4 regions of the Paenarthrobacter sp. NEAU-H11 genome follow, and region 4 is predicted to be linked to each of the others. Evidence: riboswitches for the same ligand, from Rfam matches in the RefSeq annotation. Region 4 holds a riboswitch; each other region holds the start of a gene.
The links. Region 4 has a riboswitch for thiamine pyrophosphate ahead of thiO (glycine oxidase ThiO). Riboswitches for the same ligand answer to the same signal wherever they lie in the genome.
Positions count from the first base shown of each region.

Region 1: another riboswitch for thiamine pyrophosphate. It lies ahead of thiD (bifunctional hydroxymethylpyrimidine kinase/phosphomethylpyrimidine kinase); the one in region 4 lies ahead of thiO (glycine oxidase ThiO).
Region 2: another riboswitch for thiamine pyrophosphate. It lies ahead of ACQ3DC_RS06205 (ECF transporter S component); the one in region 4 lies ahead of thiO (glycine oxidase ThiO).
Region 3: another riboswitch for thiamine pyrophosphate. It lies ahead of thiC (phosphomethylpyrimidine synthase ThiC); the one in region 4 lies ahead of thiO (glycine oxidase ThiO).

Region 1 covers NZ_JBNZGA010000008.1:138,850-144,607, reverse strand. The annotation lists gene ACQ3DC_RS12130 (Rne/Rng family ribonuclease) at 1-2,857, shown strand, start outside; TPP riboswitch at 2,987-3,084, shown strand; gene thiD (bifunctional hydroxymethylpyrimidine kinase/phosphomethylpyrimidine kinase) at 3,074-4,621, shown strand; gene rplU (50S ribosomal protein L21) at 4,886-5,194, shown strand; gene rpmA (50S ribosomal protein L27) at 5,256-5,519, shown strand; gene obgE (GTPase ObgE) at 5,636-5,758, shown strand, end outside.
Region 2 covers NZ_JBNZGA010000003.1:308,709-314,466, forward strand. The annotation lists gene ACQ3DC_RS06195 (energy-coupling factor transporter transmembrane component T family protein) at 1-790, opposite strand, end outside; gene ACQ3DC_RS06200 (ABC transporter ATP-binding protein) at 787-2,343, opposite strand; gene ACQ3DC_RS06205 (ECF transporter S component) at 2,343-2,966, opposite strand; TPP riboswitch at 3,031-3,171, opposite strand; gene ACQ3DC_RS06210 (heme-degrading domain-containing protein) at 3,258-3,800, shown strand; gene ACQ3DC_RS06215 (DUF4383 domain-containing protein) at 3,927-4,496, shown strand; gene ACQ3DC_RS06220 (iron-containing redox enzyme family protein) at 4,483-5,580, shown strand; gene ACQ3DC_RS06225 (CDGSH iron-sulfur domain-containing protein) at 5,637-5,758, shown strand, end outside.
Region 3 covers NZ_JBNZGA010000001.1:16,998-22,755, forward strand. The annotation lists gene rpsP (30S ribosomal protein S16) at 1-384, opposite strand, end outside; gene ACQ3DC_RS00105 (hypothetical protein) at 602-1,042, opposite strand; gene ACQ3DC_RS00110 (VOC family protein) at 1,208-2,083, opposite strand; gene ACQ3DC_RS00115 (amidohydrolase family protein) at 2,183-3,265, opposite strand; TPP riboswitch at 3,345-3,452, shown strand; gene thiC (phosphomethylpyrimidine synthase ThiC) at 3,447-5,267, shown strand; gene ACQ3DC_RS00125 (alpha/beta fold hydrolase) at 5,272-5,758, opposite strand, start outside.
Region 4 covers NZ_JBNZGA010000001.1:329,583-335,340, forward strand. The annotation lists gene ACQ3DC_RS01470 (TetR/AcrR family transcriptional regulator) at 1-525, shown strand, start outside; gene ACQ3DC_RS01475 (DUF3107 domain-containing protein) at 575-799, shown strand; gene ACQ3DC_RS01480 (hypothetical protein) at 840-1,142, shown strand; gene ACQ3DC_RS01485 (4a-hydroxytetrahydrobiopterin dehydratase) at 1,235-1,573, opposite strand; gene ACQ3DC_RS01490 (thiazole synthase) at 1,617-2,432, opposite strand; gene thiS (sulfur carrier protein ThiS) at 2,438-2,674, opposite strand; gene thiO (glycine oxidase ThiO) at 2,671-3,990, opposite strand; TPP riboswitch at 3,985-4,102, opposite strand; gene thiE (thiamine phosphate synthase) at 4,131-4,886, shown strand; gene ACQ3DC_RS01510 (RNB domain-containing ribonuclease) at 4,963-5,758, shown strand, end outside.

The DNA.
Region 1 (5,758 bases), on a different contig from region 4:
GCAGGGCCCGCCCGCCTCCGAGGCAGCGGCCCAGGGCGATGCTGCGGCGGAACCCGTAGCCGCCCCTGCCGCTTCCACCGCCCCGGCAAGCCCTTTCGGCTCCCTCTTTTTGGAGCCAGGTTCCGCCACTTCCGTCCTGTTCCAGGCCCCGGATCTCAGCGCTGTTGTCCGGCCCGCGCCGGCCGCCACGGAAGAAGCTGAAGAAGAGGACACCGAGGACGACTCGGACGATGCCGGTAACCGCAGGAGGCGCCGAGGCCGCGGCCGCCGCGGCCGCAGCAGGACTGGCGAGCGTGACGGCGAAGACGCCGAAGGCTCCGATGCCGAGACCGATGCTGCCGATGACGCCGACGAGGAAGCCGCCGGGCAGGCCGACGAAGGCGTGACGTCCCGCCGTCGGCGCCGCCGCCGCCGTGGCGACCAGGACCTTGAACTGACGGGCGGGGGAGACGACGATCCCCCCAACACGGTGACCCGCGTCCGCGCCCCGCGCCCCGTGGGAGAACCCGCGGTCAGCAACCGGGTCACCAGCGTCAAGGGCTCCACCCGCCTGGAGGCCAAGAAGCAGCGCCGCCGCGAATCGCGCGACACGGGCCGCCGCCGCACCGTCATCACCGAAGCCGAGTTCCTGGCCCGCCGGGAGTCCGTGGACCGCCAGATGATCGTGCGCCAGCGCGATGACAGAATCCAGATTGCCGTCCTGGAAGACGGCGTCCTGGCCGAGCACTTTGTCTCCAAGACCCAGCAGGATTCCCTGATCGGCAACGTCTACCTGGGCAAGGTCCAGAACGTGCTGCCGTCCATGGAAGCAGCCTTCGTGGACATCGGACGCGGCCGCAACGCCGTCCTGTACGCTGGCGAAGTCAACTGGGAGGCCGTGAACCTCGAGGGCAAGCAGCGCCGCATTGAAAACGCGCTCAAGTCCGGCGACACCGTCCTGGTGCAGGTCACCAAGGACCCCGTGGGCCACAAGGGCGCGCGCCTGACCAGCCAGATCTCACTGCCGGGCCGCTACCTGGTCTTCGTTCCCGGCGGTTCCATGACCGGCATCTCCCGCAAGCTGCCCGACGTCGAACGCAACCGCCTCAAGCGGATCCTCAAGGACCGCCTCCCCGAGCAGGCCGGCGTTATTGTCCGGACCGCTGCGGAAGGCGCCTCCGAGGAAGAGCTGACCCACGACATCAACCGGCTGCGGGCCCAGTGGGAAGGCATCGAAAGCCAGTCGAAGTCCACCAAGATCCTTGCTCCGGAACTGCTGTACGGCGAACCGGACCTGACCATCAAGGTGGTCCGCGACGTCTTCAACGAGGACTTCTCCAAGCTGATCGTCTCCGGCGAGGAAGCCTGGGACACCATTGAGGCCTACGTCACCTACGTTGCTCCCGATCTGGTGGGGCGCCTCGAGAAGTGGACCAAGGACCAGGACATCTTCAGCGCATGGCGGATCGACGAACAGATCCACAAGGCACTGGAGCGGAAGGTCTTCCTGCCCTCCGGCGGCTCGCTGGTGATCGACCGCACCGAGGCCATGACTGTTGTGGATGTCAACACCGGCAAATTCACCGGCAGCGGCGGCAACCTTGAAGAGACGGTCACCAAGAACAACCTGGAAGCTGCGGAGGAAGTGGTACGCCAGCTCCGCCTGCGCGATATCGGCGGCATTATCGTCATCGACTTCATCGACATGGTCCTGGAATCGAACCGCGACCTCGTCCTCCGTCGGATGGTGGAGTGCCTGGGACGGGACCGCACCAAGCACCAGGTTGCCGAAGTCACGTCCCTTGGCCTGGTGCAGATGACCCGCAAGCGGATGGGCACCGGGCTGCTTGAAGTGTTTGGCGAGCAGTGCGAGGCCTGCGCCGGCCGCGGCGTGGTGACCCACGATGACCCCGTGGAGCACCGCCGGGCCAATATCGTGGCGGCCGAACACCACGTTCAGCGCTCGGACGCCCGCCCGGATGTCCGGAATGAAAGCCACCGCGCTGAGGCCCAGCGCGGGGACAGCAGCCAGCCCGGCGTCCGTCCTGACCGGAAGCGCCGCCGTGGCCGCGGCGGCCAGCAGGTGGACGCTGCTCCTGCAGCCGCCCTCCACGTGCACACGGTCCACCCCGACCCCACGGACGCCGAGCGGCACGCGAAGGCCGAAGCCACCAGGCTTGCCCTTGCCAATATTGCTGCGGCAGCACACGCCGCCCACCTGCACGACGATGAGGTAGCCGCGGCCCGGCAGGCTCCGCAGGTCCAGCCGGCGGAACCTGAGAAGCACGACGGCGACGCCTCCCGGCCTGCCGCCGTCCTCACCTTTGGCGGGGAGAAGGTTGCCCTGCCGTTCGTGGAGCACGCGGAGGAGCAGCAGCCGAAGCCGGCCCTGACGCTGGACCGGCTCGCCGAAGCCTTCGCCCACCTCGGTGAGCCTGCCCCTGCCGCGGAAGCCACAGCCGGTCAGCCCGAACGGCGGGCGCCGGAAAAGGAGCAGCGGGAACCGGAGCAGGTCCGGGCACCGCAGCACGTCCAGGCACCGCAGCACGTCCAGGCACCGCAGGCGGAGTCGCCGCAGGTCCGGCCTGAGCCGCTGCAGGCTGCCCATGCGCTGCGCGAAAAGGACTATTCCGACCACACCCTGGAACAGTCCCGCCCGCGCCGGGCGCGCCGCAACCGCAGCGCCAGCCGCGCCCAGGGTGCGGCCAACGAGACCTCCGTCGAGCAGCACGAGAATGTCCCCGCCGCGGCGGCAGGGCATTCACACTCTGCAAAGGCGCCGGAAGCTGACCAGGCAGGTGCCCCTGCGCCAGGCAACGCCAAGCCTGCCGCGGAGCCCATCATCCTGGGTGTCGGGGTTCCCGCTTCGGAACTCTAGGCCACCGCACGCGACACGCTGGATGCCCGGCCGCCCACCACGTGTGGACGGCCGGGCATCCGGCATTTAAGGCCGCACCAGTCGCACTGCGTCACCTTCGCCCTGCGTACCGCAAAAAAGCTAGGCTGGTGAACCGACACGGGGTGCCGCGCACAGAGCGGGCTGAGATCCACACCCGTTGAACCTGTCCGGCTAGCACCGGCGAAGGGATGTCTCTTGTCTTCAACTCTCGAATTGCCCGCTGCCACCCCTCAGGGCGCCCCTGCCCCTGCAGCACAGTCCGGCCAGCGGCGGCACGTGCCCCGGGTCCTCTCGATCGCGGGCTCGGATCCGTCCGGCGGAGCCGGCGTCCAGGCGGACCTGAAAAGCATCGCGGCCCACGGCGGCTACGGAATGGCCGCCATCACTGCCCTCACCGCACAAAACACCCGCGGCGTACGCGGCGTCCACGTACCCCCTGCTGCCTTCCTCACCCGGCAACTTGACGCGCTCAGTGAGGACATCAGCATCGACGCCGTGAAAATCGGGATGCTGGGTGATGTCGCGGTGATCGAAGCTGTCCGGGCGTGGCTCGAAAAAGTCCGTCCCGGCGTCGTGGTTTTGGACCCTGTCATGGTGGCCACCAGCGGTGACCGGCTCCTGCAGGAATCCGCCGAAGCCGCACTTCGCGAGCTGCTGCCGCTGGCGCACCTCATCACGCCCAACCTGGCTGAACTTGCCATGCTGGTGGGCGGGAACGTGCAGGAGAGCTGGGAAGGCGCCCTGGAACAGGGCCGAGAGCTCTCTTCCGCCACCGGGGCGACGGTGCTTGTGAAGGGCGGACACCTGGCCGGGGACGAATGCCCCGACGCCCTTGTCGACACTGCAGGCACGCTTGGCCAGGACGTGGTGGTGGTCCCGGGCAAGCGGGTGGCAACGCTGAACAGCCACGGCACCGGTTGTTCACTGTCATCAGCCATGGCCACAGTCCAGGTGCGGCTGGGGGACTGGGAGGCAGCCCTCCGGGAGGTCAAGCCCTGGCTGTCCGGCGCGCTGGAGGCCTCGGAGTCGCTGGAGGTGGGTACGGGCAACGGACCAGTCCACCACTTCCACCACCTTCAGCCGGAGCCTGCTGAAGGCAGCTTCGCGGCGCGGCTGTGGGCTGAAGCGGAGGAGCACCTGGAAGCCATCTACTCCCTGGCGTTTATCCGGGACCTGGCCTCCGGCGACCTGGCCGAGAAACAGTTTGGCTACTACCTGGCCCAGGACGCCATCTACCTCAACGGTTATTCACGGGTGCTCGCGCGGACAAGTGCCCTGGCCCCCACCGAGGCAGAGCAACTCTTCTGGGCACGTTCCGCCGCGCAATGCCTGGAGGTCGAGTCTGAACTGCACCGCTCCTGGCTCAGTACCCGGACCGTTGAGCCGCAGCTGGGACCCGTGACCAAGTCCTACGTGGACCACCTGGTGGCGGCATCGGCGTCGGGCAGTTATGCCGTGCTGGCGGCAGCCGTCCTGCCCTGCTTCTGGCTGTACGCGGAGGTGGGCAAAACGCTCCACGCACAGTTCGTGGCTGCCGGGGAGCCGGCGGGCCATCCCTACGCGGAGTGGCTGCGCACATACGCGGATGAGGACTTCGCCGCGGCCACCCGCAGGGCGGTTGCCATTGTGGACAGTGCGGGGCGCACCGCTCCGGCGCATGAGAAGGATGCCATGGCCACGGCATTCAGGCAGTCCTGCCGCCTGGAAGTTGAATTTTTCGACGCGCCGCGCCTTCATTCCTGACGTCCGGACGGCCGCCGCGCCGGTACTATGGTGGGGCACCCCCCCGGCCAGGGAAATGTGTTGTGGTACCTATCACAGACAACCCGCCGGAACCAGCCTCATTTGCGGCCGAAGCCAAAACTAGCGTATTCTAGATCTTCGGTGCTTACGCCAACACTTGGGTTATGACCCCACGGCGTTGAGGCACAGCGAGAGCCCAACCAATTATGGAACCGGGTTCCGCACGCAAATTTGTAATAAACGTCGAGAGAAGTGAGTTCCCAAGTGGTGTACGCGATTGTCCGCGCAGGCGGCCGCCAAGAGAAGGTTTCCGTTGGAGACTTCGTTACCCTGAACCGCGTCGCCGGTGGAGCTGGCAGCACCATTCAGCTGCCCGCACTGCTCCTGGTTGATGGTGACAAGGTCACCTCCGCCGCTGCTGACCTGGCCAAGGTAACTGTTACGGCTGAGATCCTCCAGGACCTCCGTGGTCCTAAGATTGTGATCCAGAAGTTCAAGAACAAGACCGGTTACAAGAAGCGCCAGGGTCACCGCCAGGAACTGACCAAGGTCAAGATCACTGGTATCAAGTAACCTTCCGTTACTGTTCAGGTTTTTCAGCAGATTCCCCAGAATTTAGAGGCAGGCATTTCAGATGGCACATAAAAAGGGCGCGAGCTCCACTCGCAACGGTCGTGACTCCAACGCACAGTACCTCGGCGTCAAGCGCTTCGGCGGCCAGGTAGTTTCCGCAGGCGAGATCATCGTCCGCCAGCGCGGCACCCACTTCCACCCGGGCGCCGGCGTTGGCCGCGGCGGCGACGACACCCTGTTCGCCCTGACCCCGGGCGCCGTTGAATTCGGCACCCGCCGCGGTCGTCGCGTCGTCAACATCGTTGCTGCTGCAGCTGCAGAGTAACAACCAGTTCTGAAGCGGTGGAGCGGGCCATGTGGTCCGCTCCACTGTTCTTTTAACCGCATTACAATCGTCTTGGCGCCCTTGGGTGTCCAGGAAACAGCACTGAGGAGATCCACGTGGCCAGCTTTGTAGACCGGGTAGTACTGCACGTATCCGGCGGTACCGGCGGCCACGGGTGCGTCTCCGTCCACCGTGAGAAGTTCAAGCCGCTGGGTGGTCCCGACGGCGGCAACGGCGGC
Region 2 (5,758 bases), on a different contig from region 4:
GCCACACCATGTTCCAGGTGCCCAGCGAGACTGCGGCAAAAACCGCTGTTGCCGCCATCACCACACCGCCGGCAAGCACCCACGCATCCAACACACTGTAGGTCGATTCGCGGGCCCACGTCCGGCGGCCGCCGCCAAAGCCGCGGGCTTCCATCGTCACCGCGAGCCGCGATGCCCGGCGGATCGCCTGGACCAGCAGCCCGAAACTCTGCCCCAGCGTCGCCTTCACGCGCTGCAGGGCGCTGCCGCGGGCACCCACCCCGCGCGCGCGGCGGGCCATCCCGATGGTCTGCCACTCTTCTGCCATCAGGCCCACCAGCCGCATGGCAGCGAGGGTTCCCAGCACGAACCGGTGCGGGAGGCGCGCCTTCTGCGCCAGCGCATCAGCGAGGTCTGTGGGGTCGGTGCAGCTCATCAGCAGAACTGCCGGCAGGGCAATCGCCAGCCCCCGCAGCATGAAGCCCACGCCCAGCTCCAGTGAGCCTTCGCTCATGGTCCAGATGCCGACGTCGATCAGCGTCTTTCCGCTGTCCGGCGCCAGGATGGAGGTGCTCCAGCCTCCCACTGCGGCGGCGAGGATCAGCGGCCAGCCGCGCTGCCACAGCAGTGCGAGCGTCAGGCCGGCCAGCGGAAACAGCAGGACCTCAAAGACCAGTGCCACCGATGCGGACACCCAGTCTATGGAAAGCGCAAGCACGGCCGTAATGAGGAAGACGGCGGCGAACTTGCTGAGGGGGTTCGCCCGGGTCAGCAGCGCGTTGTTGCCGCGAAGGTTCAGCTCCTGCCTCATGGTGCCGCCGGTTCCGCCGCGGCCATCCGCAGTTCCGTTCCACCCAGCGCCGCCGTGAATTCGGCGTCATGGGTCACGGAGACCACGGCGGTGCCGGCATCCAGCAGCTCGGACAGGAACGATGCCAGCTCCGCCCACGTGTTGGCGTCCTGGCCGAACGTAGGCTCGTCCAGGACCAGCACCTGGGGATGCGCGGCCAGGACCGTTGCCACGGACAGCCGCCGCTTCTCCCCGCCCGAAAGCGTGTAGGGGTTGGCATCCACAAGATGGGTAAGCCGCAGGCGCTCCAGCAGTTCGTCCACGCGCTCCTCACCATGGCCAAGGTGCCGGGGGCCAAACAGCAGTTCGTCCAGCACCTTCCCTGTGACGAACTGGTGTTCGGGTTCCTGGAACACGGTGCCGATCCGCTCGATGAGCTGATCGGCCTTCCACTTGTACGGGTCTATTCCGGCGCCGCGGCTCAGGTCCAGCGTGGCCGAAACCTTGCCGGCCACGGGCTCCAGGAGCCCGGCAAGCGTCAGGGCAAACGTGGACTTCCCGGCCCCGTTCGGCCCCGTGACGGCCAAGGCGTGCCCGGCCCGGACCTGCGCGGAAATACCTGCCTGCACGGGTACCGGCGGAACCTTCCGGAAGCCGCTGCGCCGCGCCCGTTCACGGGACACCGCCAGTTCCTCGGCAGCGAGCAGGAGGCCACCCGCCCCGCTGGCTGGATCCGCCGCACGCAGCCGGGTGTCCGGAACATAGCCGGGCACCCACACCCCGGCAGCAATCAGCATGCTCCGGGCCTCCCTGAGCACCTGGTCCGGCGGACCGTCCAGCAGCACGGCGTCCTTCGCGTCGGTGCCGGGCTGCAGCACCACGATCCGGTCCACCAGGTCCTTCCACACGGACACCCTGTGCTCCACCACCACCAGGGTGGCGCCGGTCTTGTCCAGGCACCGCGCCACGGCGTCGCGGACCTCCAGCACGCCGGCCGGGTCCAGGTTGGCCGTCGGCTCGTCCAGCAGGATCAGGCCGGGACGCATGGCAAGGATGCCTGCGAGCGCCAGCCGCTGTTTCTGCCCGCCGGAGAGTACCGACGTCGGATGGTCCAGCGGGAGGTGGGAAAGTCCGACGTCGTCCAGCGCCTCGTGCACGCGGCTCCAGATGGCGTGGCGGGGCACGGCGAGGTTCTCGGCGCCGAAGGCGGCGTCGTCACCCACGCGCGACAGGACCACCTGCGTCTCGGGATCCTGCTGCATAAGGCCGGCGCGCCCGCGCTGCTCGCGGGGGGAGGCTCCGTCAACCAGCAGCGAACCCGACTCGTCGGAATCGCCGGCCGCGCCGCCGTCGTCGTTCACATCCCCCAGGACCCCCGCCAAAGCATGGAGGAGGGTGGACTTGCCGGCGCCGGAAGGCCCCAAAAGCAGCACCCGCTCTCCCGGACGGATGTCCAGGTCGAGGGCATGGACCGCCGGCCTGGTGCGCCCGGCATGCCGCCAGCCCCAGCCGCGGGCCGTGACGGCGGCGGGACGCACTGCGGTGGGCGCGCCCTGGCGGGAAGGTGCCGACATCAGGAGAAAACAGGCTCCGTAGCTGCCTTCCGCGACGCGAACGAGCTCAGGACCCCGGTCCTGGCCAGCCCCCGGGTGGCGATCCAGGACAGGGCGCCGGCGATGATCGCGCCGGAGATGGCGGTGAAGACGATGTACACCAGCTTGTCCCCGCCGGAGTAGGCGATGTTCCAGCCCCACGGAGCGAAGGAGTCGTTGAGGCCGCAGAAGAGACCGGCGGCGGCACCGGCCAGCAGTGCCACGGGCAGGTTGAACTTCCGGTACACGAAGATGGCGAAGATGATCTCGGCGCCGAGGCCCTGGACGAAGCCGGAGAACAGCACGGAAGCCCCATACTGGGACCCCATGAGCAGCTCACCGGTGGCGGCTACCGTCTCACAGAACAGCGCGGCGCCGGGCTTGCGAATGATGAGCATGCCCAGCACGGCCGGGATCATCCAGCCGCCGGCGATCAGGCCGGTCAGTGGCGGGTAGGTGGCGTTCATGGGGCCGGACACTGCGGCCGCGCCCTGGGACCAGGCCCAGAAAATGACACCGCCGGCGATGGCAATGAGGGCCGCCACCACGATGTCCACGACGCGCCAGGACTTGCTGCTGGTCTTCTTGACTGCTGTTGTTGCCATGTGATCCTCCTGAGGAACAGGAGGGGAAAGTGGACGCGGCTGCCGGCACTGCTGCCGCTGCGCGCACTTCGAGAACTCGACTCCCTTGCGCCGGTACTAACCGGATCAGGTTCGAGGGTCTGCGGCTGCCCGCACTCTCAGCGCCCACCTGCGGATCCTGGCATTGCCAGTGATGCCCGACGGCGGCGCTCCCCTGTCGTTGAATGTTGCTTTTGCTTGAAATGATTCGTTGCAGAAATACCCTGTTGGGCGTTGTCCAGTTTACACCGCGGCGGGGGTAGATTGTGGGCCATGGCTGCCAATTCCCCGCATGTGACCGACTTCGACCCGGATTCCGATGCCATCCAGCCGGAGGGATCGCTGGCGGCACTGATCGCCCGGATTGAAGGCGAAGTCCGGGAACTGCAGTTTCCAGGCTTCTCCCTCGACGACTCCCTGAACCTGGGACTGCTCCTCGTGGAGCTGGGCAAGGAGCGCGGGCTGCCCATCGCGATTGACATCACGAAGGGCGGGCAGGTTCTGTTCCATGCGGCGCTGCCCGGTGCGACGCCGGATAACGATCACTGGATCCGGGCGAAGCAGCGCACGGCGGCACGGTATGAGGTCCCCTCACTGCTGGTGGGATTGCGCGGCCGGCTTCGCGGCGGCCGGATCGAGGACCAGGGATGGTTCGACCAGGGCCGGTACGCCGCGCACGGCGGCTCCTTCCCGCTGTACGTCACCGGAGTGGGCGCCGTGGCCACCGTTACGGTTTCAGGGCTTCCCCAAGTGCAGGATCACGACCTGGTGGTCGAAGCCCTGCGCGAAATGCTCCACTCCGCGGGGGCGGACTAATGCCAAGGCTGGCGGACTGACCCACACTGCACGCACGTCCACCGGCAGCAGAATACAAAGGCTGCTTAGCATTTATTAGTAATCATGCTTACTATGTTGTCTCCCGGGTTTTGAGGAGAACAGGACATGGCAGCAAGCACCCGCCTGGCGGGCCCGCGAACACGCCTGCAAAAGGCCGCCCTCGGAACGGGAATAGTCTTCGTCCTTTTCGGCGTCCTGGGCTTCATCCCGGGCGTTACCTCCAACTATGGCTCGTTGGGCCTTGCAGGACCTGGTTCAGGGGCGCTGCTACTGAGCGTCTTCCAAGTGTCCATTCTCCTCAACGCGCTCCACCTGCTCTTCGGGATTGCAGGGGTCCTGATGGCGCGGACGCATCCCCAGGCCAGGAACTTCCTCATCTACGGGGGCGTGACCTACCTGCTCCTGTGGTTGTACGGCTTCCTTGCGGGCGACACCACGCCTGCCAATTTCCTCCCCGCGAACAACGCAGACGACTGGCTGCACCTGGCACTCGGCCTGGCCATGATTGCGCTGGCCATCATCCTGGCCGCCCGAGGCCCCGCCGTTCCCGCAGGCGTTGCCAGCAGCGACAGCAGCAACAGCGGCGACAGCGGCAACCGGTCAGGAAGCCTCAGCGACGATGTCACGGAACCGGCACCAACGCCGCACCTGAAGGAGCACTATGAAAATCCCTGAAGCGCGCGGTCCTGCCAGCACCGCCTTGTTCGCCCTTCTCACGGAGGCGCCCGGCACCCTTGGCACCCGCCCCTGCGGCCGCACCGCCGATGACCGAACCCTGGATGACGGAACCGCGGCGCTGCACCGGGCGGTCACCGGCCAGTTGGCTGCCACCCCGGACATCATTGGCGACGACGATCTCCAGCTGACGCTCTTCTGCCTCTACGAGCTCCACTACAGCGGACTCGAAGGCGTCAGCGATGAGTGGGAATGGGCGCCGGGACTGATCCAGGTCCGCCGCCTGCTGGAAAAACCGTTCGAGTCAGCGCTCAGGCTGGCCGCCCGGGAAGCAGCCGGCGAACTGGAGCTTCCCGCGGCCTCGCGTCCCACCAGCGATGCCGTGGCCGATGTCCTGTTCAGCCTCGCAGCCCGCGACACCGGCCCCAGCCTCTCACGGTACGTGGCAAAGAAGGCCAGCCTGGACCAGCTCAAGGAATTCCTGATCCATAAGTCCATCTACCAGCTGAAGGAGGCGGATCCCCATACCTTTGCCATTCCCCGGCTGGCCGGGCGCCCCAAGGCCGCGCTGGTGGAAATCCAGGCGGATGAGTACGGCGGCGGACGTCCCGAACGGATGCACAGCGCACTTTTCGCCCGCACCCTGCGAGGCCTGGGAATGGCGGACGAATACGGCGCCTACGTCGATTCCGTCCCGGCCGTCTCCCTCGCCGCAGTGAACCTGATGTCCCTGTTCGCGCTGAACCGCCGGCTGCGGGGTGCCATCACCGGGCACCTTGCCATCTATGAGATGACCTCCTCCCAGCCCAACCGCTTATACGGGAGCGGTTTCCGGCGGCATGGATTCGATGCCGCCGTCACCCACTATTTCGATGAACACGTGGAAGCAGACGCCGTCCACGAGCAGATCGCCGGCCGCGACCTGGCCGGCGGCCTGGTCGAGGCCGAACCAGGACTTCTTGGAGACGTAGTGTTTGGTGCCACGGCAGCCATGGCGGTGGACGGCAGGCTGTCTGCCCATCTCCTGCAGTCCTGGGAGAACGGCGGGACGTCACTCAGGGCGGCAGTCCCGGCGGCAGCATGAGCGGCGCCAGTCCCCCGCCGTCGTCCGTCACCCCGGCTACCTAAGCAGGAGCAATAATGAACCAGGAACCCGCCGATAGCTCCATCGTGGTGTGCCCCGACGGTCCGCTGATCGTGCGCGGCGACTTCGAGATCGTCACGCCCTCCGGCGAACCGTTGCCCCGTGAACGGAAAACCGT
Region 3 (5,758 bases), 310 kb from region 4:
TGCTTCGGCTGCATCAGACTTGGATGCCTTCTTGGTGATGGCTTCCGGGATGATCACGGAACCCTTTTCCGGGGCAACGAAGGCAGCCTTCTCAGACTTGGTCTTCAGGGTGCCTTCCTGGCCCGGCAGGCCCTTGAACTTCTGCCAGTCACCGGTGATCTTGAGGATCGCGGCGACCTGCTCGGACGGCTGGGCGCCGACGGACAGCCAGTACTGCGCACGCTCGGAGTTGACCTCGATGAATGAGGGCTCTTCGGTGGGGTGGTACTTGCCGATTTCTTCGATGGCACGGCCGTCACGCTTGGTGCGTGAGTCCGCGACGACGATGCGGTAGTACGGTGCGCGCATCTTGCCAAAGCGCTTAAGGCGAATCTTTACGGCCACTGTTGTGGTCACTCCTGTTTCAGAAAAGGGGGTGAACCCGGCTTTCTGCACCCGTGGGGCGGGCCATACTTGCGGGCTCGAAGGACAGGATCCTGACGCGGAGAGAGGGGCCACGCAGATCGAGTACCTGTTTATTGTGCCAGATCAGCGTTCGGATTTCGACTTGACACGTCCTGGCGCGGCCCCGCCCCGCCCGGACAGACGGGGCAGGAACGGCTCAGGCGGACCAGACGTAGAGGCCGGTGCGTTCCGAGTCGGCGATTCCGCTGGCCATTTCAGCGAGCTGCCGCACGTAGGTGCGCGCCTGGGCGGCATCGAAGGGCATGTCATCCTGCGCCGCCCACTGCTCAGCGACGTCGTCGAGGACGTCGCCCTCCCCTTCGGTTTCATAGGAGAGCAGGTCGGCCAGGGCACGCACCATCGCGGGCGGAACCGCAAGGAGCGAATCGCTCGCCACGTCCACCATGGTCAGCTCATAGTCTGCCCCGCCGGCATGGACGGCAGTGCCGGCCAGGTCGCCCAGTTGCTCCACTTCAAAGTCGCTGATTCCCGGGATCCGGACCGCGTCGCCGGCAGGGGCGCTGCCGCCCTTGTCCAGGATGCCGCCGCGCTTCAGTGCGGCGTCGTGGGTGGCAACAAAGATTTCGGTGAAGCCCATGGGAAGTGCCCTCATTCCGTTGACGGTGCGGCCCGCCGGGATGCAGCGCGCGCTGCCCGGCAGTTCGGTTTCAGCCTAGTACAGGTACCGCCGGGCTTTCCCGGCGGTACCAGCCGGCGGACAACCCCTGCGGCGGCACGCAGCCCCTGTCCGGGAGTGCGCCGGTCAGCGGACTGCCACCCGGATCCTGTTGCGCCACGGATCCTCGAACCGGAGTTCGGCTCCGGTGTGGTGGGCGGCAACACCGGCAACCTTGAGCCGGTCGGCGAGGGCGCCGACGTCGTCCCCCGACGGCACTTCGATGAGGACCTCACCCAGGCCGAGGGTGTCCTTGCGCGGCCCCGCGCCGCGGCTGTTCCATACGTTCATTGCCATGTGGTGGTGGTAGCGGCCCGCCGAGACGAACAGGGCCTGGCCGTGCCAGCCTGCGGTCTTTTCGAAGCCGAGGGTCCCCACGTAGAAGTCGCGGGCGGTCTGGACGTCGCCCACCTGGAGGTGCACATGGCCCACGCCCGCAACGGTTCCCCGCTGGCGTTCCAGGGACTCCTCAGTGAGGTGCTGCTCCAAATAGCGCTGCGGCGGAAGGGCCAGGCTGTCCATCACCACGTCAGTGCCGTTCCAGGACCAACTGCTGCGCGGCCGGTCCCAGTAGAGTTCGATCCCGTTGCCTTCGGGGTCGGTGAAGTAGAAGGCCTCGCTGACAAGGTGGTCTGCGCTGCCGGTGAAGGAACGGGGTTCAAACTGCGCGGCCGTGGCGATGGTCGCGGCCAGGTCTGCCTGGTTCTCGAACAGCAGCGCGGTGTGGAAGAGGCCGGCCTCTCCCCGGCCCGGAAGCGTCAGGCCCGGAGCGGGAGCCAGGTGCACCAGCGGTTTCTGCAGCCGGCCGAGGTAGAGCCCGCCGTCCTGCTCCGCGACGACCTCCAGGCCGAGGGCCCGCTGGTAGTAATCGGTCATGACCTTCATGTCGCCCACCTTGAGCATCACGGTGCCCATGGCGAGGTCGGCAGGAAGGAGATCCTGGCGGGCGGCTGCGTCGGTCATTTGAAGGCTCCTTGTATTGGAGGCCGTCCCGTCGGCGGCCTGTCACATATTAAAATTACTTGAAGCTTCAATTTATTCCAAGTGGCGGCCTAAAATAACTCAGCGGATGATGCGGCCGCCCAGCACCACGTGTTCCAGCGCCCTGATCGTTTCCGGGGTGGTCCGCGGGTCTTCGCGGCACACCACGACGTCGGCCCGCGCGCCTTCCTCCAGGTTGTCCGCTCCCAGCCACGTGCGGGCTGCCCAGCAGGCGGCATCCAGGGCCGCAGGCATGGGCAGGCCGGCCCCGTGCAGGGCGAGGATCTCATCTGCGATCCTCCCGTGGCGGACCACGCTGCCTGCGTCCGTCCCGGCAAAGATGCGTACGCCGGCGGAATGGGCCTCCGCCACCCGTTCCAGCCTGCGTTCCCACAGGGCGCGCATGTGGGCGGCGTAGCGCGGAAACTTGGCGTCTGCCTGCTCCGCTATGTCAGGAAAGGTAGCGATGTTGATGAGGGTGGGCACGATCGGCACGCCCTGCTCCACGAACCGGGGCAGGTGGCGGGGCAGCAGCCCCGTGGCGTGCTCAATGCAGTCAATGTCGGCGTCCAGCATCTGGTCCAGGGTGTCCTCGGCGAAGCAATGCGCCGTGACCCGGGCACCTTCATCATGGGCAGCCTGGACAGCGTCACGGACGACGGCGGCAGGAAAGGAGGGCGCGAGGTCGCCGGCGCTCCGGTCGATCCAGTCGCCCACCAGTTTGACCCAGCCGTCGCCGTCGCGTGCTTGCTTCCGCACGGCCTCCACGAGCCCGTCGGGTTCGACCTCCGCCGCAAAGCCGCGCAGGTAGCGGCGCGTGCGGGCCACATGCCGTCCTGCCCGGATCAGCACCGGAAAGTCCCGGCCGCCCTGCATCCAGCGGGTATCGGCAGGTGAGCCGGCGTCGCGGACCAGCAGGGTTCCGGCGTTGAGGTCAGCCAGCGCCTGTTCCCGTGCAAGGGCGGGTTCGACCGGGCCGGCGGGGCCCAGTCCGATGTGGCAGTGGGCGTCAGCGAATCCCGGCAGCACCCAGCCGCCGAGCTCCCGCGCCGGAGGGGCAGTTGGCCGGCTGAACGTGAGCTTGCCGTCCACCGACCAGAGTCCATGGCGTACCCGGTCCGGTGCGGTCAGGACGGGTCCGCGAAAGTGAATGATGTCTGCCATCGGGCTTCCTTTCGATGCCCGGTCAGGCTAGCACCCGCAAATGTGACGCCGCCCTTCCGGGGGCGTGTGGTAGCTTACATCTTGACCACACGGGTGCCCCTGCAGGGGCTGAGATCGGGCTGACGCAGCCTGCGACCGTTGAACCTGTCCGGGTAATGCCGGCGAAGGAAGTGAGTATTCCTTGAGTACACAAAATGCACAGCTGAACCCTGCCCAAGACCGTCCGGCCATGGGAGCAGCCGGCAACCAGCCACCGGTGACCCAGTCCCTGAAATCCCATTCACTGGCCTACCTTGAGGATGCCGGCACGGGGATCAGGGTCCCGGTGACGGAGATTGCGCTGGAACCTTCCCCGAACGGGACGCCGAACAGGCCGTTCCGGACCTACCGGACGGCGGGACCTGGCAGCGACCCCGTCATCGGCCTCCCGCCCTTCCGGACGGACTGGATCGAAGCACGCGGAGACACCGAGGCGTACAGCGGCAGGGAACGGAACCTGCTCGACGACGGCCGCTCGGCTGTCCGCCGCGGCGCCGCCAGCGCCGAGTGGAAGGGAGCGCGCCCGGTGCCCCGCCGCGCCGTCGACGGCAGGACCGTGACGCAGATGCACTACGCGCGGCAGGGCGTGATCACCCCGGAGATGCGCTTTGTGGCGCTGCGCGAGAACTGCGATGTTGAACTGGTCCGCAGCGAGCTGGCCGCGGGCCGCGCCATCATCCCCAGCAACATCAACCACCCCGAGTCCGAGCCGATGATTATCGGCAAGGCCTTCCTGGTGAAAATCAACGCCAACATCGGCAACTCGGCCGTTACCAGTTCCATCGCGGAGGAGGTGGACAAACTGCAGTGGGCAACGCAGTGGGGCGCCGACACCGTCATGGACCTTTCCACCGGCGATGACATCCACACCACCCGCGAATGGATCCTCCGCAACTCCCCCGTCCCCATCGGCACCGTCCCCATCTACCAGGCCCTCGAGAAGGTCAACGGGGAAGCCAATGCCCTTACCTGGGAGATCTTCCGCGACACCGTCATTGAACAGTGCGAGCAGGGTGTGGATTACATGACCATCCACGCCGGCGTCCTGCTGCGTTACGTGCCCCTGACAGCCAACCGGGTGACAGGCATCGTGTCCCGCGGCGGTTCGATCATGGCAGGCTGGTGCCTGGCCCACCACCAGGAAAACTTCCTCTACACGCACTTCGATGAGCTGTGCGAAATCTTCGCGAAGTACGACGTCGCCTTCTCCCTGGGTGACGGGCTGCGGCCAGGGGCGACGGCGGATGCCAACGACGCTGCCCAGTTCGCCGAACTGGACACACTGGCTGAGCTGACGGCGCGCGCCTGGGAATTCGACGTGCAGGTGATGGTGGAAGGTCCGGGGCACATCCCGTTCCACCTGGTCCGCGAGAACGTAGAGCGCCAGCAGGAGCTGTGCAAGGGTGCGCCGTTCTACACACTCGGGCCCCTGGTTACCGACGTTGCACCGGGCTACGACCACATCACCTCGGCCATCGGTGCCACGGAGATCGCACGCTACGGCACTGCCATGCTCTGCTATGTCACCCCGAAGGAACACCTGGGGCTGCCCAACAAGGACGACGTCAAGACCGGGGTGATCACCTACAAGATCGCCGCACACGCGGCAGACCTTGCCAAGGGCCACCCGGGGGCGCACGAGCGCGATGATGCGCTGTCCAAGGCACGCTTCGAATTCCGCTGGCGCGACCAGTTCGCGCTGTCCCTGGACCCGGTCACGGCGGAAGCCTTCCATGATGAGACCCTGCCCGCAGAACCTGCCAAGACCGCGCACTTCTGTTCCATGTGCGGTCCCAAGTTCTGCTCCATGAGGATCAGCCAGGACATCCGGGACGAATTTGGCTCGGCGGAGTCGCAGGCGGCCCTGGCGGCGGCCGCGGGGATGAAGGGGAAAAGCGAGGAATTCCGGGCAGCCGGCGGCAAGGTGTACCTGCCGGAGCCCCGTGTTGCCGCCGGAAGCTAGGGCGTCAGGAGGCGCGTGCCCGGACCCGGCTGGCATCGCCGATGAACGAGCGGATGATGCGGTCCCCCTCTACTGAATCCTGGGGCCGGTGCCCTCCCGCCGCAGTGCGGTGGAGGGCGCCGGTCTCCCGGAGGTAGCCCGCGATCTCTTCGTAGAGCGGCTCCCAGCCGCCCGTGAGGACGAGCGTAGGCACGCCCGGCACGATGTGCAGCGGAGCTTCCCACGACGGCACCTGCAGCCGGAGCCGCCGGGCGGACCGCTTCTCTTCCACGGTGACCGGGTGCTGCAGGTCCGTGGCGTAGACCCGGCGCACGAATTCCCGCTGGAAGTCCTCGTCGCCGAGTTGGTGCCGGACGTCCAGGAGCGGCTTCATCAGCGCAATGTGCGCCGCCGTCGCCGGCAGTTCCGCGGTCAGCGATAGGCAGGCCGGCTCCACCAGCGTCAGCGAGTAGACAAGGTCGGGGCGTTCGACGGCGGCCATCATCGCTGCG
Region 4 (5,758 bases):
GCCAACGGCTACCACGGTGCGGCCATGGACGAGATTGCCGAGACGGCGCACGTCAGCAAACCCGTCCTTTACCAGCATTTTCCCTCAAAACGCGAGCTGTACCTCGCCTTGCTTGAAAGCCATCTGGCCTCCCTCACCGAACTGATGCTGGGTGCGCTGAACTCCACCACCGATAACGACGAACGCGTTCAGGCCGTCATGCGCGCCTACTTCCAGTTCATCGCCAGCGATGACCAGGCCCACCGGCTGGTGTTTGAGTCCGACCTGATCAACGATCCCGACGTCAGCTCGCGGCTGGAGACGTTCAACAGGACATTTGCCGATGCCATCGCCCGCGTCATCGCCGAGGACACCAAGCTCCCCCATCTCGAAGCGCAGTTGCTGGGCCGGGGACTGGCCGGGATGGCGCAGGTCAGTGCCAGGTACTGGCTTGAAACGGACGGCAACCTGGACATCAATGTGGCCAGCGACCTCATCTACCGTTTAGCTTGGCGCGGAATCTCGCGCTTCCCCAAAGAGTCCTAGACTACAAATAAGACATCACCAACGAACTTTGACTGGCTGGGAGGCCCCTGTGGAAATTAAGATCGGCGTTCAGAATGTTGCCCGCGAAATTGTGCTCGAATCAACCGAGGACGCGGCTTCTGTGGCCAAGGTCGTGGGGGAAGCCATCACCGCGGGCAGCGAACTTCGCCTGAAGGATGAAAAGGGACGCGTGATCATTGTTCCCGGAAATGCGCTCGGCTACGTGGAAATCGGCGCAGAAGAGGCACGGCGCGTAGGTTTCGGCCAGTTCTAGCGCCCGGCCGAAAAACCGCGTCCGAAGCCCAAGGAGATCCATGCTTTCGCTGACCATCGTTGTACTGGCTGCCGCCGCGGCAGGCTTCATCATCTGGGCAAACGACAAGCGGCACGCCAAGTATGGCGCAGGCCTGCCCGCCGGGGTCGCCGTAGCAATGGCGGCGTTGACCTGGATTGTCCTGATGGCGGCCGGTTTCGGCTACCTGCCAGGGCTGACCTGGATCCCGTGGGTCCTGCCCATCGTGCTGGGCGCCGGCGCCGCAACAGGAGCAGCCGTGTATCTTGGCCGCACGCGTGCGCGCCGGGACGCCGAAAGGCTTACGGCGATCCTCCGGGCATAGGGCCGGCGCAAGGCAACCGGCAGCAGCGGCCGCCATCCCGCCAGGGGTGGCGGCCACTGCTGCTTAGGGACCAGTGGCTGGTGGCGAGGCTACTAACGCCCCGGCACGTACTTCGCCGGCTCGGCCACGGCCCCCGACGCTGCCGCAGCTTCACTTGCTCCCGCAGCTGCCGCGATGTCCCGGTCAGTCACCTGTCCCCCGGCGTCGTGGGACGTGTAGCGGATAAAGACGCGGTTGTAACGCCAGTCGAGGTCGGGATGGTGGTTTTGTTCCTCGGCCAGACGTCCGACGGCGGCAATCAGCTCAAGTGCGGCAACCGCCGTCGGCATCTTGAAGACAGAGACCAATCCGCCATTGTCGGCCCGCCAATCAGGCAGTCCAGCCAAGGCTTCGTCGATTCGTTCCGGGGGAAGGGCGTCTTTGCCGGCCACTGCTGCTCCTTGAATCAAGGCGCCGGCCGGCGGAAAGCGGGCCCTACAGGAACTCGGCCCGGCCTTCCATCGCCGACGACGCCAGCGCGTGTTCACGGCGAGGTATGCGACCTGCCGCTTTCGCCAGCCTACCTGCGATGACGGCGTGCTTGAAGGCGGCGCCCATCATGGCCGGGTCCTGTGCCCGGGTCACCGCCGTGGCCAGGAGCACGGCATCACATCCGAGTTCCATCGCGAGGGCGGCGTCGGACGCCGTGCCGATTCCCGCATCCAGCACCACCGGAACCGAGGCCCGGGACACGATGAGCTCGATGTTGTGCGGGTTGAGGATGCCCAGGCCGGTGCCAATGGGCGAGCCGAGCGGCATGACCGCGGTAGCTCCCAGGTTCTCGAGCCGAAGCGCCAGGACGGGGTCGTCATTGGTGTACGCAAAAACCTTGAACCCCCGGTTGACCAGCTGTTCGGTGGCGTCCACGAGTTCCACGGCATCCGGCAGGAGGGTGTGTTCGTCAGCGATGACTTCCAGCTTCACCCAGTCGGTTTCCAGGGCCTCCCTGGCGAGCTCCGCGGTGAGGACGGCGTCCCGGGCAGTGAAGCACCCCGCCGTGTTGGGCAGGACCTTGATGCCGTGGTCCAGGAGGAGCTGGAAAAGCGAGCCTGCCTCCTGGGGTGAATAGCGGCGCATGGCCACGGTGGTGAGGGAGGTGCCGGAGGCCAGGAGCGCGGCGCCGAGGCCGTCAAGGCTGGGCGCGCCGCCCGTGCCCATGATGAGCCGGGACGCGAGCGCGACGCCGTCGATCACCAGGGGATCATGAAGGTCCGGCCGGGTGCCGTCGAGGGTGCTGCGGGTTTCCGTCATGGTGTTCAGCCTCCCTGTACTGCCGTGACAAGTTCGACGTCGTCACCCTCGGAGAGTGCGGTAGCGAACCATTGGCTCCGGGGCACCACCTGGGCGTTGCGCGCAACGGCGACGCCCAATTTCCGGCCGTCGGTTGCGTGGCCGTCAGCGGCCAGTGCGCGGCCGGTGACCTCGGTGACGAGCGTGGTGATGGACGCGCCGTCGGCGACTGTATGTCCGGTTCCGTTCAGGGTGATGTTCATGCTGTCTCCTTGGGGTTGGGTAGGGTGGCCGCTGCAGCAGGCCGAACGGCGACGCCGGAAAAGCGGCCGGGATTGAAGGGTGCCCAGCGGGGGTCCTCCCTGCCTTCGAGCAGGTCCCGGCATATCGCCGCCGCTGCCGGGGTGAGGAGGACGCCGTGGCGGAAGAAGCCGGTGGCAATGATGAGCCCTTCCACGCGGCTTTGCCCTGAAGGGCCGTCCTCCAGAGAGACCCGCCCGAGCAGCGGGGCGTTGTCAGGTGTGCCGGGACGGGCCCGGGCTGTGCATTCCAGCAGCTCAAGTTCCGCCACCGCAGGCACCAGGACCTGGGCGTCGCGCAGCAACTGGTAGACGCCCCCTGCCGACACTGCCCCCGCGCTGGTTCCGCTGTCCTTCCCCAGTGCGTCCTCACGCTGCGTTGCCCCGATCACCACGGTGCCGTCCTGCCGGGGGACGATGTACACAGGGATCCCGCGGACCAGTCCGCGGACGGTGGAGGTCAGCAGCGGCTGGAGGTGGGCGGGGACGGCGAGGCGAAGGATGTCACCGTGGACCGGCCGCAACGGCAGGTGCAGCTTTTCCGGCAGCCCGGTCAGGGCCGCAGCGTGCAGTCCGTTGGCCACTACGGTCTCCCTGGCCGCCACCGTTCCTCCGCCCTCCAGCGTGACACCGGCGACGGCTCCGTCCCGCCAGAGCAGGCCCGCTGCCCGGTCCGGCACGGCGTAGCCCTCGGCGGCTCCGGCCACGAAGCTTCCGCCGGTTCCGCCGGCGTGCCGGGCCAGGGCACGGCGGAAGCAGGCGACCAGCAGCCTGGGGTCCACCTGGTGGTCCGCCGGTGTATTCAGCGCCGAGGCAATGGCCGGGCTCAACAGCGGCTCCCGGCGCCGGGCTTCACGGATGGTGAGGGGCTCAACCGTCAGTCCATGGGCCTGCTGCACCTCGCGCAGGTCCAGCAGCGCCTGCCGGTCCGCAGCGTCGGCACCCACGGCGAGGGTCGGCGTCGTAAGATACCCGGGATCCGAACCGGCAGCCGCGGCAAGGCCAGCGGCGAAACCCGGCCAGCGCCCGGAGGCCTCCAGCATGAGCTCCAGGAGGTCCTCCTCCTGGTAATGCAGTTCGCTCACCGGGGCAAGCATCCCCGCCGCGGCCCAGCTGGCACCGGAGCCGGGGGCGTCATCGATTACCACCGCTGAATGTCCGGACCGCCTCGCCTCCCAGGCGATGCCGTGGCCGATGACTCCCCCGCCGATGACCGCAACGTCGGCCTTGAGTGCGGAGCCGGGCGCGGGCCGGTACGGGGCGTCGAGCGCATTGGGCATAAGTGTCTCCTTCCCTACGCCGGTATTAGCCGGATCAGGTCAAGCGGTCGGCTCTGACGCCCTCTCAGCCCGGCGCTTTATGACAGCTGCCGCGGCTCCCGCAGTACGAGGCCCAGTGTAGAGGAACTAGGCTGGCACCCATGAATGTGTCCCACCCTCCTGCCGCTGCATCCCCCGTCCCGGCTACCGACGCCTTTCTCAACGCCGAAGGCAGTTCCGGCGTGCAGGCCGCACGCCTCTACCTCTGCACGGACGCGCGCCGGGAGCGGGGCGATTTCGCGCAGTTCGTCGATGCCGCCTTCGCGGGCGGGGTGGACATCATCCAGCTGCGGGACAAGTCCATCGAAGCCGCCGAGGAGCTGGAGCTCCTGGCCGTACTCAAGGAATCGGCGGTGCGGCACGGCCGGCTGTGGGCGGTGAATGACAGGGCGGACATCGCCGTGCTGTCCGGAGCCCCGGTGTTCCATATCGGCCAAAAGGACCTGCCCCTCAAGGCGGCCCGGACGCTGTTGAACGGCAACGCGGCCATCGGCCTGTCCAGCCACAGCCCGGAGCAGGTGGACGCCGCCCTGGCTGCCGCCGCCGGCCCCTCGGCGCTGGACTACTTCTGCGTGGGGCCGCTCTGGGCAACACCCACCAAGCCCGGACGGGCCGCCGTCGGGCTTGACCTGGTGAGGTACGCCGCCACGGCTGTTGCCGGGGCGGACGGGCAGGAGGACACGCCCGACGGCGGTGTCCCTTGGTTCGCGATTGGCGGCATCGACCACTCCAACGTCGAAGATGTGGTGGAAGCCGGCGCACGCCGAATCGTGGTGGTGCGGGCCATTACCGAGGCTGACGATCCGGCCGCGGCCGCCGCTTCGCTCCTCAGCGCCCTGGACGCCGCCCGCCCATAATCCCGCGCCGGAACTGCCGTGCCTCTCCGGGCCGCTTCCGTGCACTATTGACGAAATTCGGGCTACGCTGATTTTCGTGTCACACCATCGGCTGGCCCCCAATGTCCACGAGCACACCAACGCACTCGAAGCGGCGCTGGGCGCGCTCCGGAGTGAGCTTGAGCTGCCGGGCGCCTACCCTGATGATGCCGTGAAGGACGCCGAGGCCGCGGTGTCCGCATTGCAACTGCCGTCCCATGACCTGACTTTCGTTGAATTCATTACCATCGATCCGGCATCGTCCACCGACCTGGACCAGGCGCTGTTCATCGAGCGGGACGGCAACGGCTACCACGTTCTCTATGCCATCGCCGACGTGCCGGCGTTTGTTACTCCGGGCGGGCCGCTGGACGCTGAGACGCGGCGTCGGGGACAGACTTTTTACACGCCGGACGGCCGCATACCGCTGCATCCCGAAGTCATCAGCGAGGGGGCGGGAAGCCTCCTGCCGGGACAGGACTGTTCCGCGTTCGTGTGGGACTTCCGTCTTGACGTTGACGCGGAGGTCACGGCCGTGGCCGTGCGGCGTGCCCGGATGCGCAGCCGCACCAAGCTCAGCTACAAAGGCGCCCAGGCGGAACTGGACGCCGGCAGCCCTTCCCCTGTGCTGCGCCTCCTTAAAGAGGTGGGGCTCAAGCGCGTGGAGCTGGAGCGCGCCCGGGAGGGTGCCAGCCTGAACATGCCGGACCAGGAGATTGTCCAGCTTCCCGACGGCGGCTACCGGATTGCCGCCGCCCCGCAGCTGCCCGTGGAGGACTGGAACGCACAGATATCGCTGATGACCGGCATGGCAGCCGCACAGCTCATGCTGGCCGGGAAAGTGGGCATCCTGC